DNA from 3 places in the Paenibacillus sp. 2KB_20 genome. Region 1 is predicted to be linked to each of the others. Evidence: riboswitches for the same ligand, from Rfam matches in the RefSeq annotation. Region 1 holds a riboswitch; each other region holds the start of a gene.
The links. A riboswitch is a leader RNA that binds a small molecule or an ion and turns the genes downstream of it on or off. The one in region 1 is predicted to bind cyclic di-GMP.

Region 1 (4,280 bases):
GTTGACCGATAAGCTTCGTCGAGAAGCGAATTTCGTAGGCTTTGCTCATCGTCTCATCCTGGAATGCAAGCTCCAGGTTGCCGCCGCCCGTTTGGAGGGCGTACTTCCCAGCGTCCAGCTTATCACCAAGAACCGCTGAGCCGTCACCGTTAACCTGCAGGTTGTAAACCTCTACGGAATCCGCGATGAGTTCCAAGCCTTCAGGCATTTCATCTATGAGAACCGCGTGCTTGATTTTATCCAATGATTTGTTGATCTGGACCGTCCAATCGATCTGGTCTTTGCCAATCGCTTTCCCTTGCTTCTCGATCAGCTTTCCGCCTTGCGGCTTTAGGTTCACGATGATGGTCTGAACCCCGCCCTTGATCGGAATAGCAATAATGATTTCCGTGCTTCCTTTAAGAACTTCCTTTTTAAACTCGGTACGAATTTCCAGCTTGCCGCTGATGTTGGAATGATTCTCCACGTAATCGTTGAAGGTCATCACAATTTTCCCATTCCGATCAACGGTAAATCGGCCAACTTCGCCTTGACCGGCAAGGAGCGGTGCGTCAATGTCCGTAAAAATCTCAAACTGCGTCGGCAGCTCGAAAGTGAATGTATCCCCATTCTTGTAGCCGTGTCCGTTCGGAAGCTCCCATTCGTAGCTGAGATTAACGGCTGCACCGATGTCCAGGCTGCTGTCCGGATTATACACCGCATCAACCACGGTACCGTTCACATCGGTTAATACGACTTTGGTTAGTATTCCTTCCATATCGACTGCTGGTGCTGGCGTGTTATATACGTCATCCGTGACTGTCTTTGGCTCCCTAACTTCTAATTCCTGCACGCCAATCTCTGATTCCTGCACAGTAACGGCTGATGGCTGCTCGCTACCAGCAGCATTCGCTGTCCAAGCGAATGTGCCGAGTAGTGTTTGAAACAGAAGCAGCAGCGCCACAACAATTCCACTTACTTTTTTCTTCATAATCTCTCCCTCAATCTTATCATTACCCTCGTAATATTCGGTTCCGATCTAACTTTCCGTGCGTTCATTTCGTCCCATGCTTCTACCAAAATGCATGCCAATAATGGACTTCATGAGCCATCATCTCCAAGACCTGTTATGGGCGCACGATTCATTGGTGTCTGTATTTTCCTTCAGAACCCAGCGGGCTTTCTGCATTATATCGGCCAAAACTCTACAATTTCTATACAACCGAAATAAGCCTTGGACTTATTCGTCCAAAGCTTAGTTTATTACGCATTAATTAGTAGTATTTGGATGCTGAATAGCTGGAGGCATCTTTAATCATTTTGTATCCGGTCCCTTTGCTTTTCCAGCTTGCATCGACGGTTGTGTCAATGGTTACCCACTGCCCATTCAAATATACTTCATTCCAGGCGTGATACACATCAACGTATTCCGAGGTTCCCATGGCAAGCTTTGCCGGAATATCGAGGCTGCGGAGCATGGAAGCGAATAGGGAGGCGTAATCATAGCACATCCCTTTCTGTCCAGCGATCGTGCGGTTGCTATCGGGAAGGTAATCCGTCAGCTTGCTGGATGCTAGAGCATTGTCGTACCGGACCGTCCCGACGATATATTCGTAGACAGCCTGTACTTTTTCCTCGTCGGAGTGGGCAGAACGGGTTAGCTTTTTCGCAAGCTGAGCAGCCTTGCCCTCTTCGCTCCAATCGATATTTTGTACAGAGTTCAAAAACACTTTGCTACCGTTCGTCAGTTGCAGCTTAACTGCCGCTTCCTGAACGATCTTGTATTTGCTGCCGCTGACTTGTTCCAGCACGGAAATCGTGTAATCTCCGTTGCCCATCTGCAGTGGAAAAACTTCCTGCTGCTTGGCCGGCGAAAGCCCATATGTATATTGGTCCTGACCTTTTCCGATCATGAGTTTCGTCTTGGTGCCTGCTTTCACGTCATATTGAATGACGATTGCCCCACGGTCCAGTTCTTCCAAGCCCAGCCAATCTTCAGATGGTGCAGCTTGTACAACCGGAGCCCATATCAGAAACGCAAAAAGTCCAATTATCGCGAACACTGCGTTGCGCATGTGTAACTCCCCTTCGGTGGCCAGGCTGCCATTTGACATTTCGTCAAGAAGGCCCTGTAGCTTTGCGTCCTAGTCTTTCGACAAGTTTGCCATTATCATATTAGAGTTCCACGTTTGTCCAAAAAACAAAAAAAGCGTTTTCATTCGGTAGCTGGCTGTCATTGACGTTTCGTCAAGAAGACCCTGTAGCTTTGCGTCCTTGCCTTTCGACAAGTTTGCCGTTATCGTGAGTAGCTTTTGTGAGTACATCATATCAAATATCTCAATTTCCATCAATAAAAAATTTAAAATTTGGAATATTGTCATAGGTCAAACAGAGCCATCTAATCCCAACACTTGTCTTGTTTATTAGCCGACCAATAGAACAATCAATTCTATCGAATCTAACGTTTGTTGACTATAGTATCAAGTTTGTTATCTGGAAGCATCGAATCCTCCTCTTATACAATGAAACTAACAAGTGCACCGACAAGCGAGATTACACCGTAAGGAGTGAGGAAACATGAGCTCGAAAGCCGAATCAAAAGATAAACGAAAGCGCTTACGAACACGCTGGCACAAGCAGGATACAGAACTTACCCTCTTGGCGCTGCCGACCACGATTTGGTACCTCCTGTTTAGTTTCTTACCGATGTTCGGGATCATTATCGCCTTCAAAAATTTCAAGATTAGCGGCGGCTTCTTGAGCAATGTGTTTAACAGTCCATGGGTCGGCCTCAAAAACTTCGAATTTTTATTCAAATCGAATGACGCTTGGATCATTATTCGCAACACCATTGGCTACAACATTGTGTTTATCGTGCTAGGAATCGTTCTGCCCGTTCTATTCGCGATTATGATCGGACTCCTCCACAGCCGCAAAGCGAGCAAGGTCTATCAGACAATGATGTTCCTCCCCTATTTCCTATCCTGGGTAGTCGTATCTGCGGTAGGCTGGGCATTCTTAAGCTTCGATAAAGGGATTGTCAATCAAATGCTCGTCAATATGGGCAGCGATCCGATTAACTGGTATATGGAGCCGAAATATTGGCCATTGTTCTTGATTCTCTTAAATGTCTGGAAGGGCCTGGGATATGGTATGGTCATTTATCTGGCAACCATCACGAGCATTGACAGCACCTATTATGAAGCAGCTGTTATTGATGGCGCATCGATTTGGCAGCAGACGAGATTTATTACACTGCCCATGCTCAAGCTGGTGATCGTCATGATGTTTATACTGGCCGTCGGGCGGATATTTTACACTGATTTCGGCTTGTTCTATCAGGTCACGCGAGATTCCAATTCGCTGTTCAACGTGGCAACCACCATCGATGTCATGGTGTATAAGCAGCTGAAAACCGCCACCGTAGGGATGGCATCCGCAGCCGCATTCGTACAGTCTGTTCTGGGATGCGCAACGATTCTAATTGCTAACTGGATTGTTCGCAGAATCGATCCGGACAGCGCGATGATGTAAGGAGGCAAGACGATGACACCGAAAACCGCTTACGAGACAGGCCTTGAGAAGTTTAACCGCACAAACAAAGCCGTCAATCTGTTCTTCAACTTGATATTTATCATCTTGGCTCTGCTCTGCGTCATACCCGTAGTTGTTGTTCTGTCCATTTCCTTCTCCAGTGAGGAGTCCATCCGTGAGACCGGCTATCACCTGCTCCCGGTCGCTCTGTCGGCTGAGGCATACGTCTATATCGTTAAGCAGGGAACGATGATTCTGCGAGCGCTCGGGGTATCCGCCCTCGTTACCGTCGCCGGTACCGTGCTCGGCGTATTGCTTACCGCCTCCATGGGTTATGTGCTGTCTCGCCCAAACTACAAGCTCAGGGGCTTTCTGACCTGGGTGGTATTCATCCCCATGGTATTCAACGGCGGCTTGGTGTCCAGCTACTTCATTAATACCAATTTATTAGGACTTAAGGATAGCATCTGGGCACTTATTCTACCGCTGGCTGTTTCATCGTTCAACGTGATTATATGTAAAACCTTCTTCAAGAGCACGATTCCCGATGGGCTGATCGAATCTGCTGAAATCGATGGTGCCAGCCAGCTGCGAATCTTCTTCTCTATCATCCTGCCGATCTCGCTGCCGGTCATCGCAACCATCGGACTGTTTCTCTGCTTTGCTTACTGGAATGACTGGTTCCAATCGATGCTGTATATCGACAACCAGAACCTGTATTCCCTGCAAGCACTGCTCAACAGCTTAATGAGTAATGTAGACGCACT
Region 2 (4,280 bases), on a different contig from region 1:
AGGCCCGCCACCCTGGTCTGTCCGAAATGCTCAATCGATCGCGAGTACACTCCACCGGTCGTACCGATCGCGACGAACAGCAGCAAAACGGCGACGCCCACTGTGACCGGATGACCGAGGAGCATGCTGATCGCCGGTGTCGGCGCCATGCCGAGCAGTGCGCCGAACGGCACGGAGCCTGTCAGCGCCCACAGTGCAGCGACTGAAAGCAGCCACGGTATCAGCGGAGCCGCGCGTCCGACGCGATGTCCCGGCCGGAGCATAGTCATTCGTCCGTTCTTATCCGTGGTGGAGAACAGCGGCAGCGTCTCGATATGTTCTTGCTGCCCGTGCTTCTGCTGACCCTCCGCAGCATCCCTCATCGACATCGCCCTCCCGAGGAAGATACTCGCACCCTGAGCGGCGGAGGGGGATTCCCCACGTCGCGGCCGGGACGATCAACTATAAAATGGAGGAGTTTCTTTCCTTTTTCTTCCTCATTATTGAACGTTTTTTGTAGGTGTTATGATATTCTAGGTGCCGTAATAGAAAGTTCAACTTCCTATTATCTTTGTACTCAGCCATACACAACTTCACCCCAATATTTCATATCTATATTTTACCACTATAAACCTTGTCTATAGATCAGATGAGTTCGGGTCCGGCGATGTAAGAGTTGATTGGCGGACATGATCGGCCCCTGATACTGGGGGGGACTATCCTAATGTGGGGGTGAATACTCGATTTGGGGGAAATTTATGCATTTAAAATAGCTCAAATACCGACCCTAAACTTCCCGTAATACATATCAAAAAGTGATGGATCTTCTTCGGTTAAGCCGAACAATCCAGGAGGGGAAGATTCGGATGTTGAATCCCCAGACTTCAGCCAACCCGGCGGATTAAGTGGGTCCGATGAAACGGATATATTAGGTGTATCTGATAAACCTGGTCCATCCGATACTTCGAATGATTCGGTGAATGTAGAGTCCTGAGACAGTAAAGGCACAGGTATCAAGTTGCCGAACACAGCTACGAATATGTACAGCTATTTGCTGGCGAGATGCATCATGCTGCTTGCAGGACTATCCCTCCTAAGAAGAAAAAAAGCATTAAGAAAGTTGACAAACAGCCCCTCAAGGCCGTAACCGCTGCAAGTCAGATAAGGTTGTATAGAAAATGTATAGGAGCAGCTAGTAGACTATAAGTTAATGAAGAAATAAGTAGATTTTTGGCGGATCCGACATGATCGTCCCGAATAAAAAAAATAGTGGTGATCACTTTTCCTAAAATTCTGCAAATAAAAGTAGGTTTCAACAAAGTTGGAGTATCGGGCCTAACCGTCCATTTTTTTCGAAGTATAATCCTAATTACGCAAGTGTTTAAATTCAATACTGTATACATACTCGTACGATAATGGCAAACCCGTTGAAAGACGGGGACGCAAAGCTAGAGGGGCTAAAGGATTTGCTGAAAACGCAAATGTCAATGCCAGCCAGCCGCCGAATACGACGGAAACTTCCGTCTATTAGCGCATGCCGCTTAAAGGACGGAAGTTTTTTTATTATATCGTAAAGGAGGATCGAAAAAGTCAGCTATGAGGATGGGGGCTTAACCCACTTCTTTAAAATCGCAATGAATTGGAGGAATGATTTTATATGCGCGTCCATGGATCCAGGAATTATTGGAATAAACAACTGATCCTGCTGCTTGTTTTTATGCTAGTAGCGGAAGGATTTTTCACTATGCTTGCGCCACAAACGGCGAAAGCGGCTGCTCCTGCTCCAGGCGGGGTTAGCGGAGATTTGATCTCCTGGGTAGAGTTCGAGAAGAGCATGGAGCAGGGGGAAATTGAAAACGGCCTTGTTACCGAATTGCAAGACTTGGCGGATGAAGGAAGGAAATGGACCCCTTTTGCAACAAAGGAACAGAAGGTGGAGAATATCGGCAATAAAATGATCAACTTCCACCTCGTGACCGTTCCCGAAAGTTCCGATGCTGCCGTACAATATAAGACAAATTCGCCATTTGCCGATCCAGCTTCAAATGCACGGGAAGTATTCTCCGTTCAGACAAAAGATCCGGATGCAACGTGCGTAAAGCCTCCTCTTGACACGTCAAACAATAGCGGCTTTCCTTGGGCAATGGGGGGGAGCTCTGGTTCGGATTATTGTGGCCTAAAAACCGGTAACGGAAGTAGATGGTCATCAGGTTTCGGTTCTGCTGGAGTGAGGGGGGCGGATGTTCTCGATAGAACAGTACTATTAGCTCCTAGCATCTTGAATGTCTCAAGCGCGGATAGTTGGACGATTTCCTGGAACGGGGCGTCAGGTAATAACCAGACGGGTAATATAGTGAATTGGGCGACGACCGGGGCAGGTGACGGGTACCATGCGATCGGAGGAACTAAAGAAAAACCTTTTAAAGGTGGGAGCATTGCGGAAGTACTTGTATATAATCGCAAACTGACTCCTACGGAGCGGCAACAGGTTAATAGCTATCTGGCCCTCAAATACGGAATTACGATGAAAGGCACCGACGATTATTTGGCCAGCGACGGCTCGACCAGAATGTGGACCAGAAATAACAACGTTGGCTATGTTCAGCGCATTACGGGAATTGGTCGTGATGATGACGGCACTTTGTATCAGAAACAATCGAAATCGCAGGCTGCTGGCGCCAATGTAACGATTGCGCTGGGTGATGCGATCACAGCGACTAACGATGCTAATACGAACCCGATTGCAAACGATAAAAGCTTCTTCGTTTTCAGCGACAATAACTTGTCGACCGTGTACGCCAAAGTCATCGATAATGACGATCTTCCCGCAAGCCATCAATTACAGCTCGCAACCAGCGTAACGTCGGCCAAGATGATGAATCGCGCATACAAGGTCGACAAAAGCGCCGATTGGAGCGATGCTCCGATTACCTTAAAAGTGGACGGCGCGGATGCAAGCGAGAATCAAGTGTTCTTATTCGTAAGTCCGGATAGCGCATTCTCGTCGGATGTAACCGCGCTGCCGCTGGATGCTTCGACGGGTCAAATCACGCTGAACAGCAGCGTATTGTCTGACGGCAGCTATTTTACATTTGTGGAGTATGTGGATAAGAGGTCGTTGGAGTCTCATGTTATTGATGCCGGAACCCTGGCTGAGGCCGATTATACCGAAGCCAGCTGGCAGGCATTTCAGCAAGCATTAGCTGATTCTAATAGCATTCTTACGGATGCGAATAAAACGCAAGATGAAGTGAATGCAGCCTTGAAGGCTCTTGAGGATGCTCGTGCAGCGCTAGTAAGCATAGCGGCACTTCAGGAGAAAGTGGATGAGATTAACGGCGAAATTACCGGCGGAACGTTGAAGGAAACGGATTATACGCCGGCGAGCTGGACCGAGTTGCAGAACAAGTTGGGCGAAGCCCAAACCGTTCTGGACAATCCGAACGCAACGAAGGCGGAGATCGATGCGGCATTAAAGGCGCTTGAGACCGCGCGCGGAAACCTCGTAATGGCGGGAGCGGAGCTTGAATCGCTGAACGTCTTCAATGCCGACGACAGAAGCCCGCTTGACTTCGAACCGCCGTTCGACGGTGATCGATACTTGAATTATACGACGGTTTCGAATTCCGTCTATGGAGTCGGCATTGAACTGAAAGCATTGAATCCGAACAGTACAGTCAAAGTGACATTCAATGGACAAGAGGTCGACGCCGCCGAATGGGATCGCCTGCCGCTCCAGGAAGGCCTCAATACCATCAAGGTAGAAGTGACCAATCCGAATGGCAATACGAATGTGTATCGGGTTGAAGTTTATCGTGTTTCCAACAAGCTCATATCGCTGACGCCTTCTACCGGTGTCTTGGAGCCTGCATTCGATCCGCTAACGGAAAATTATAAGATGAGCGTTACGAACAGCGTCTATCAGCTTCATTGGACGCCGGTAACCTTGGATTCGACCGCTACGATCGAGTTCAGCGTAAATGGCGGGGCATACGCAGGGGTCGCCAGCGGAACCGCAACTCCGCTTCATTCGCTTCAAGTCGGCGACAACACGGTCGTCTTTAAGGTGACGGATCAGGATGGCGTTGAAAGGTTGTATACCGTTATCGTAACCAGAGCCAGTGCACCTACGCCTGGCGATGGCGGTGGTGGCGGCAATGGCGGTAATGGCGGTAATGGCGGCAATGAAGGGGGAAGCGCGACTGCACCTGTACCGTCGGATGGCTCGGACATTCGTACATCCGTGAACGGGAAGGAGTATTCGTTTGCAACCGGCAAAACGTCAACTTCGGGAGACCGCA
Region 3 (4,280 bases), on a different contig from region 1:
CTTCACTTGATCGTCGATTCGTCCGATAATTTCGATATTGCCATCCGGCAGCCACAGGGCCATATCCCCCGTTCGATATAACCTTTCCCCGAGGAGCGGATGTTCCACAAACTTGGCTTCTGTCAATTCCAGCTGGTTTAAATACCCCCGCGCGACACCGTCCCCTCCGACGCAAAGCTCTCCCACTACTCCGATGGGCTGAAGCTTCAACTGTTTATCAAGGATATAAGCGGAGGAATTGCATATTGGTCTGCCAATCGGAATGGCGGATTCGAATTCACGTTCGATCGGGAAATAAGTGGAGAATGTCGTGTTTTCCGTCGGACCGTATATATTGACCATCCGCAGATCGGGACAGGTCTTACTTACGGCGTTTACGTGCTTCGGCGATAACGCTTCTCCGCCGATTAGCAAGGTGTTCAACGTACAAAAGACGTCAGGATCCTGTTCGGCCAGATTATGGAACAAAGCCGTAGTCAGAAACCAAGCCGTGATGCGGTAGCCGATGATGGTTTCCTTCAATTTGTGAATGTCTAATAGATCCTTGTTCTTCATCAAAAACAAGGTAGATCCGTTCAAAAGGGATCCCCAAATTTCAAAGGTTGACGCATCGAATGCAATTGCGCCGGTTTGCAAAATTCGATGATCCACGGAAAAATTGAAATAATTGGTCTTCTTGACCAGTCTTACGATGTTGCAATGTTCAACCATGACACCTTTCGCTGTCCCCGTTGATCCAGAAGTATAGATGATATACGCTAGACTTTGCGAGGTTACTTCAGATATCGTATGGGGACAGCTGTCAAGATAAAGCTGCGCGTTGTCCCAATAAATTACTTTTCCTTCAAATGCAAAGTCAGGCTTCCAACTGGAAGGGGCCAGCAAAAATCCCGCCCGACTGTCCTCGAGCATATATTCGAGTCGTTCGCACGAAGAATCGGCTTCGATGGGCATATAAGCGCCGCCCGCCTTCAATATGGCTGTAAGCCCGACGATCATACTGACAGACCGATCCGCGACAATGCCAACGACGCTCTCCGGCTTTACGCCGTGATCCTGTAGTGCTTTTGCAAGCTGATTCGCGTGTTCGTTCAATTCCCGATAGGATATCTGATGGTCCGCGGTCATGACCGCTGGGCGATCGGGGGTTAAGCTGACCTGTTCCTCAAACAAGTAATGGACCGTTTTGCTGGAAGGATAGTCCGTCTTAATTCCGCTGAAAGCCTGAATCTGTCTCTCCTCTTCTTCGGACAACAAACGTATATCGGCAATCACTTTCTCGGGAAAATCGGCTACTTCCTGCACAATACGGCTCAAGTGGTCGCCCATCTGCTCAATCGTTTCCTTTCTATACAAGCGGGTCGCGTAATCAAGGTGTATCATGAGAGATTCCTTCTTAAAAGCCGTCAAAGCAAGCTCAAACGTCCCCAACTGATCAGATTTCAAAGGAGTAGTATTGGCGTTTTGCCAAGTAAACGCCGCTTTGATGAACGGATTGCCGCTCAGATTCTTACGCATATTCCGATCTTCGAGTGCTTGCATCGTGGTATGCTTGACTTCTATCAGAAACTTATCTAATGGCTTATGTACAGTAGGAGAGTATCGTATAGGAAGCATCTGGCTTTCCAACGAATACCCAATTACAGGGTCATCCTCGCCGGTATATTTGGCAAGCAGGATCGCATAACAAGCCATTAGTGCCATATCCACAGTTATTCCGAAATTGAACGCAAGTTGATAGAGTTTTCGGGTCGTTGCAGAATCAAGGCAAAAACTAACCCGGCTTCCTTCATCGTTGGTCCATCCCCCCCACGGAAATTCGTCAATTGATACTTCACATGTCGTTTGTTCCATGACCATCAACTCCCGGATTATCGATTCATTAATGTCTGATTGATAACGAACAGAAGAATCCTCTTCGCATTCTGCGATGAAGAAGTATCCCCCCTCCTGAGCCAATATGACTATGGCCTCGTATAGCCCCAAACTTAGTTTCTTCTTACAGCGAAGCTCGCCTTTGTTTTTTGGAACGTCAAAAAACCCCCTTTCTTCAAATGAATAAAACGGAGGTCTCCCGTCGTATTCGGCAACTGGCTGGCATCGCGATCACAGTAGATCCCGCATTAGCCCCTATAGCTTTGCGTCGCCACCTTTCGGTGGGTTTGCTATTGTCGTACAAAACTAGCATTAAATTGTAAATCGTGTTCATATTATGTATTCGTTTTACAATTACTGTATCTTGTTTCCAAATGAAAATCGATAGGTCTTTTGTTCAATATTGTCTTTCTAGAATCGTTTTGATGATATAGATAACCATCATGTAACTCTAGGTCATGATAGTTAATCTTTACTAATTTTTGCTTTTCGTCGACTTCACTCTACTTCACTTAACTTCACTTAACTTCACTTAACTACCTATTAAAACTATATTATTCAAAAAAGCAGGATACGTTTTTACAAACAAAAATCGATTAAGAACAGAGACATACACACATTTTTGTCCCTGGCAGAATTCCACAAAATTACGCCATTACTCTAATAGATTCAGTATTATCAGTCTCCTATCCCTGCGTATTCTTCTATCATTACTTGGATATTGGGTTATGGATAATTAAGGCAATAGTTCTATTTTTCAACTTCACCCTTATATCCATTGTCCTAACTACGACTACGGATATCATTGGATCCAATACTTTTGTCTCTTGTAATACGGGACAAAAAAACCAAAGTTATTAGTACGTTATAACTGGTAACGAGATCTCGCTTCCGAAGAGTGGAGCACTCGAAACACAGCACTAATTTTCACAACCATCGGAATCATCTCCTGTAGGGAGATGGTATGCAGCTGTTGTTAAACTAGCCCGTTACGGTCCTGTCCATGATGAGTAATTTCCTTCAGGATCCTGTCAATCTTATAGTCGCCCACTAACAATCGATTCACCTGATTCGCTGCCGGGTCCTGCGGTCCTCCGCATGCACTGATCGTCATCAGTAGCATCATGCTCGCCACAATGAACGATGGCCGCTCCCATCAATGCCCATGATGTGGGGTCTATCTTGCTACTGGAGGAGCTTCCGTTTCCGGACTTTCCTGGACAGCTGGAATCGTGGTCGATGGAGCACTAGATTCAGTTGGTGCTGCGCTCTTCTCTGTTACAAGATGCTTCGCGCAACCCGAAACACTTGAAAAATTTGCTCGTGAAATTCTGAATGGTTAAACCATCTTTTCCCTATGAAAAAAAGCATCAGCGAGTGCTTGGTCTAGAGATGTCCTACGTAGACGAAGGAAGTGGCGATCCGATTGTCTTCCTACATGGCAACCCTACTTCCTCTTATCTCTGGCGTGAAATTCTTCCTTATGCTCAAGATTTCGGTCGTTGCATTGCTCCTGACCTCATAGGTATGGGCGATTCTGGCAGAGAGCTCCGTCCCGAAACTCTTTGTCAACTGTGATCCGGGCACTTTGCCGACATCTCATGTTGAGTTTTGTCGTAATTAGCCAATGCAAACGGAGATCACCGTACGTGGACTTCATTATCCCCAGGAAGATTCGCCTCAAGAAATTGGCGAGGCACTTGCTGCCTGGTTAAAGAATTTAACATAGTCGTTAAGGACCTTCTAGGGATGGGTTAAAATTAAAAACAAGTAAGCGACAATCCTACCAAATTGCTTGTAAAAAGCAGTCGATTGCTCTAGCCGAATGCCATCAAAACAGGGAGCAGTGTTGTCGGTGGTTTGCTCCCTGCTTATTATGTGCTTTGTCGTCTGACAAAAGCGGTCTGGAGGTCGATTATGATTCGAACTATCCTGCCCGTTACCTTAATAAGGAGCAATCGCACCAGACATTAGATAACCATCTAATCGGACAAGTAATCAAAAGGGATACAGAAACAGCGGCATTGTAGGACACAAATATCCTAGAATGCCGCTGTATGATTCAACTATAACGTTCCCCGTTAGTATAACAATGCATCATTTCTGCAGTTCCGTAAAGGAGTTAATGTACAATGAGGACTGGACAACTTGATAGCTGCGAAACCTTGTGGCTGACACTTCCTAGCATCATTTCTTTTATGCCCCTTAGCCCACGGCTTCCGATAATAATAAGTTGCTGCTCGGTATCCCTTGCATAATTTAATATTTCATGTGCAGGATCTCCCTTAAGATGAACGATTTCCGGATTAATCCCCGCAGATTTTAATTTAGATTTGGCTTGTTGCAGCTGTTCCAAACTCGCTTTCTCCATTTCGTTCAATATTTCTTCCAAGAAATTCTCTGGC

Region 2: another riboswitch for cyclic di-GMP. It lies ahead of AB4124_RS29320 (S-layer homology domain-containing protein); the one in region 1 lies ahead of AB4124_RS02090 (transglutaminase-like domain-containing protein).
Region 3: another riboswitch for cyclic di-GMP. It lies ahead of AB4124_RS17465 (non-ribosomal peptide synthetase); the one in region 1 lies ahead of AB4124_RS02090 (transglutaminase-like domain-containing protein).

What each region holds. Positions count from the first base shown of each region.
Region 1 covers NZ_JBFRHH010000001.1:455,743-460,022, forward strand. The annotation lists gene AB4124_RS02085 (collagen binding domain-containing protein) at 1-970, opposite strand, end outside; gene AB4124_RS02090 (transglutaminase-like domain-containing protein) at 1,254-2,054, opposite strand; cyclic di-GMP riboswitch class I at 2,067-2,155, opposite strand; cyclic di-GMP riboswitch class I at 2,198-2,284, opposite strand; gene AB4124_RS02095 (ABC transporter permease) at 2,557-3,513, shown strand; gene AB4124_RS02100 (carbohydrate ABC transporter permease) at 3,526-4,280, shown strand, end outside.
Region 2 covers NZ_JBFRHH010000016.1:25,149-29,428, reverse strand. The annotation lists partial or broken gene AB4124_RS29330 (DMT family transporter) at 1-362, opposite strand, end outside; gene AB4124_RS29325 (LPXTG cell wall anchor domain-containing protein) at 998-1,126, shown strand; cyclic di-GMP riboswitch class I at 1,387-1,485, shown strand; gene AB4124_RS29320 (S-layer homology domain-containing protein) at 1,637-4,280, shown strand, end outside.
Region 3 covers NZ_JBFRHH010000006.1:144,177-148,456, reverse strand. The annotation lists gene AB4124_RS17465 (non-ribosomal peptide synthetase) at 1-1,854, opposite strand, end outside; cyclic di-GMP riboswitch class I at 2,083-2,177, opposite strand; gene AB4124_RS17460 (hypothetical protein) at 2,852-3,010, opposite strand; gene AB4124_RS17455 (alpha/beta fold hydrolase) at 3,211-3,453, shown strand; gene AB4124_RS17450 (universal stress protein) at 3,998-4,280, opposite strand, start outside.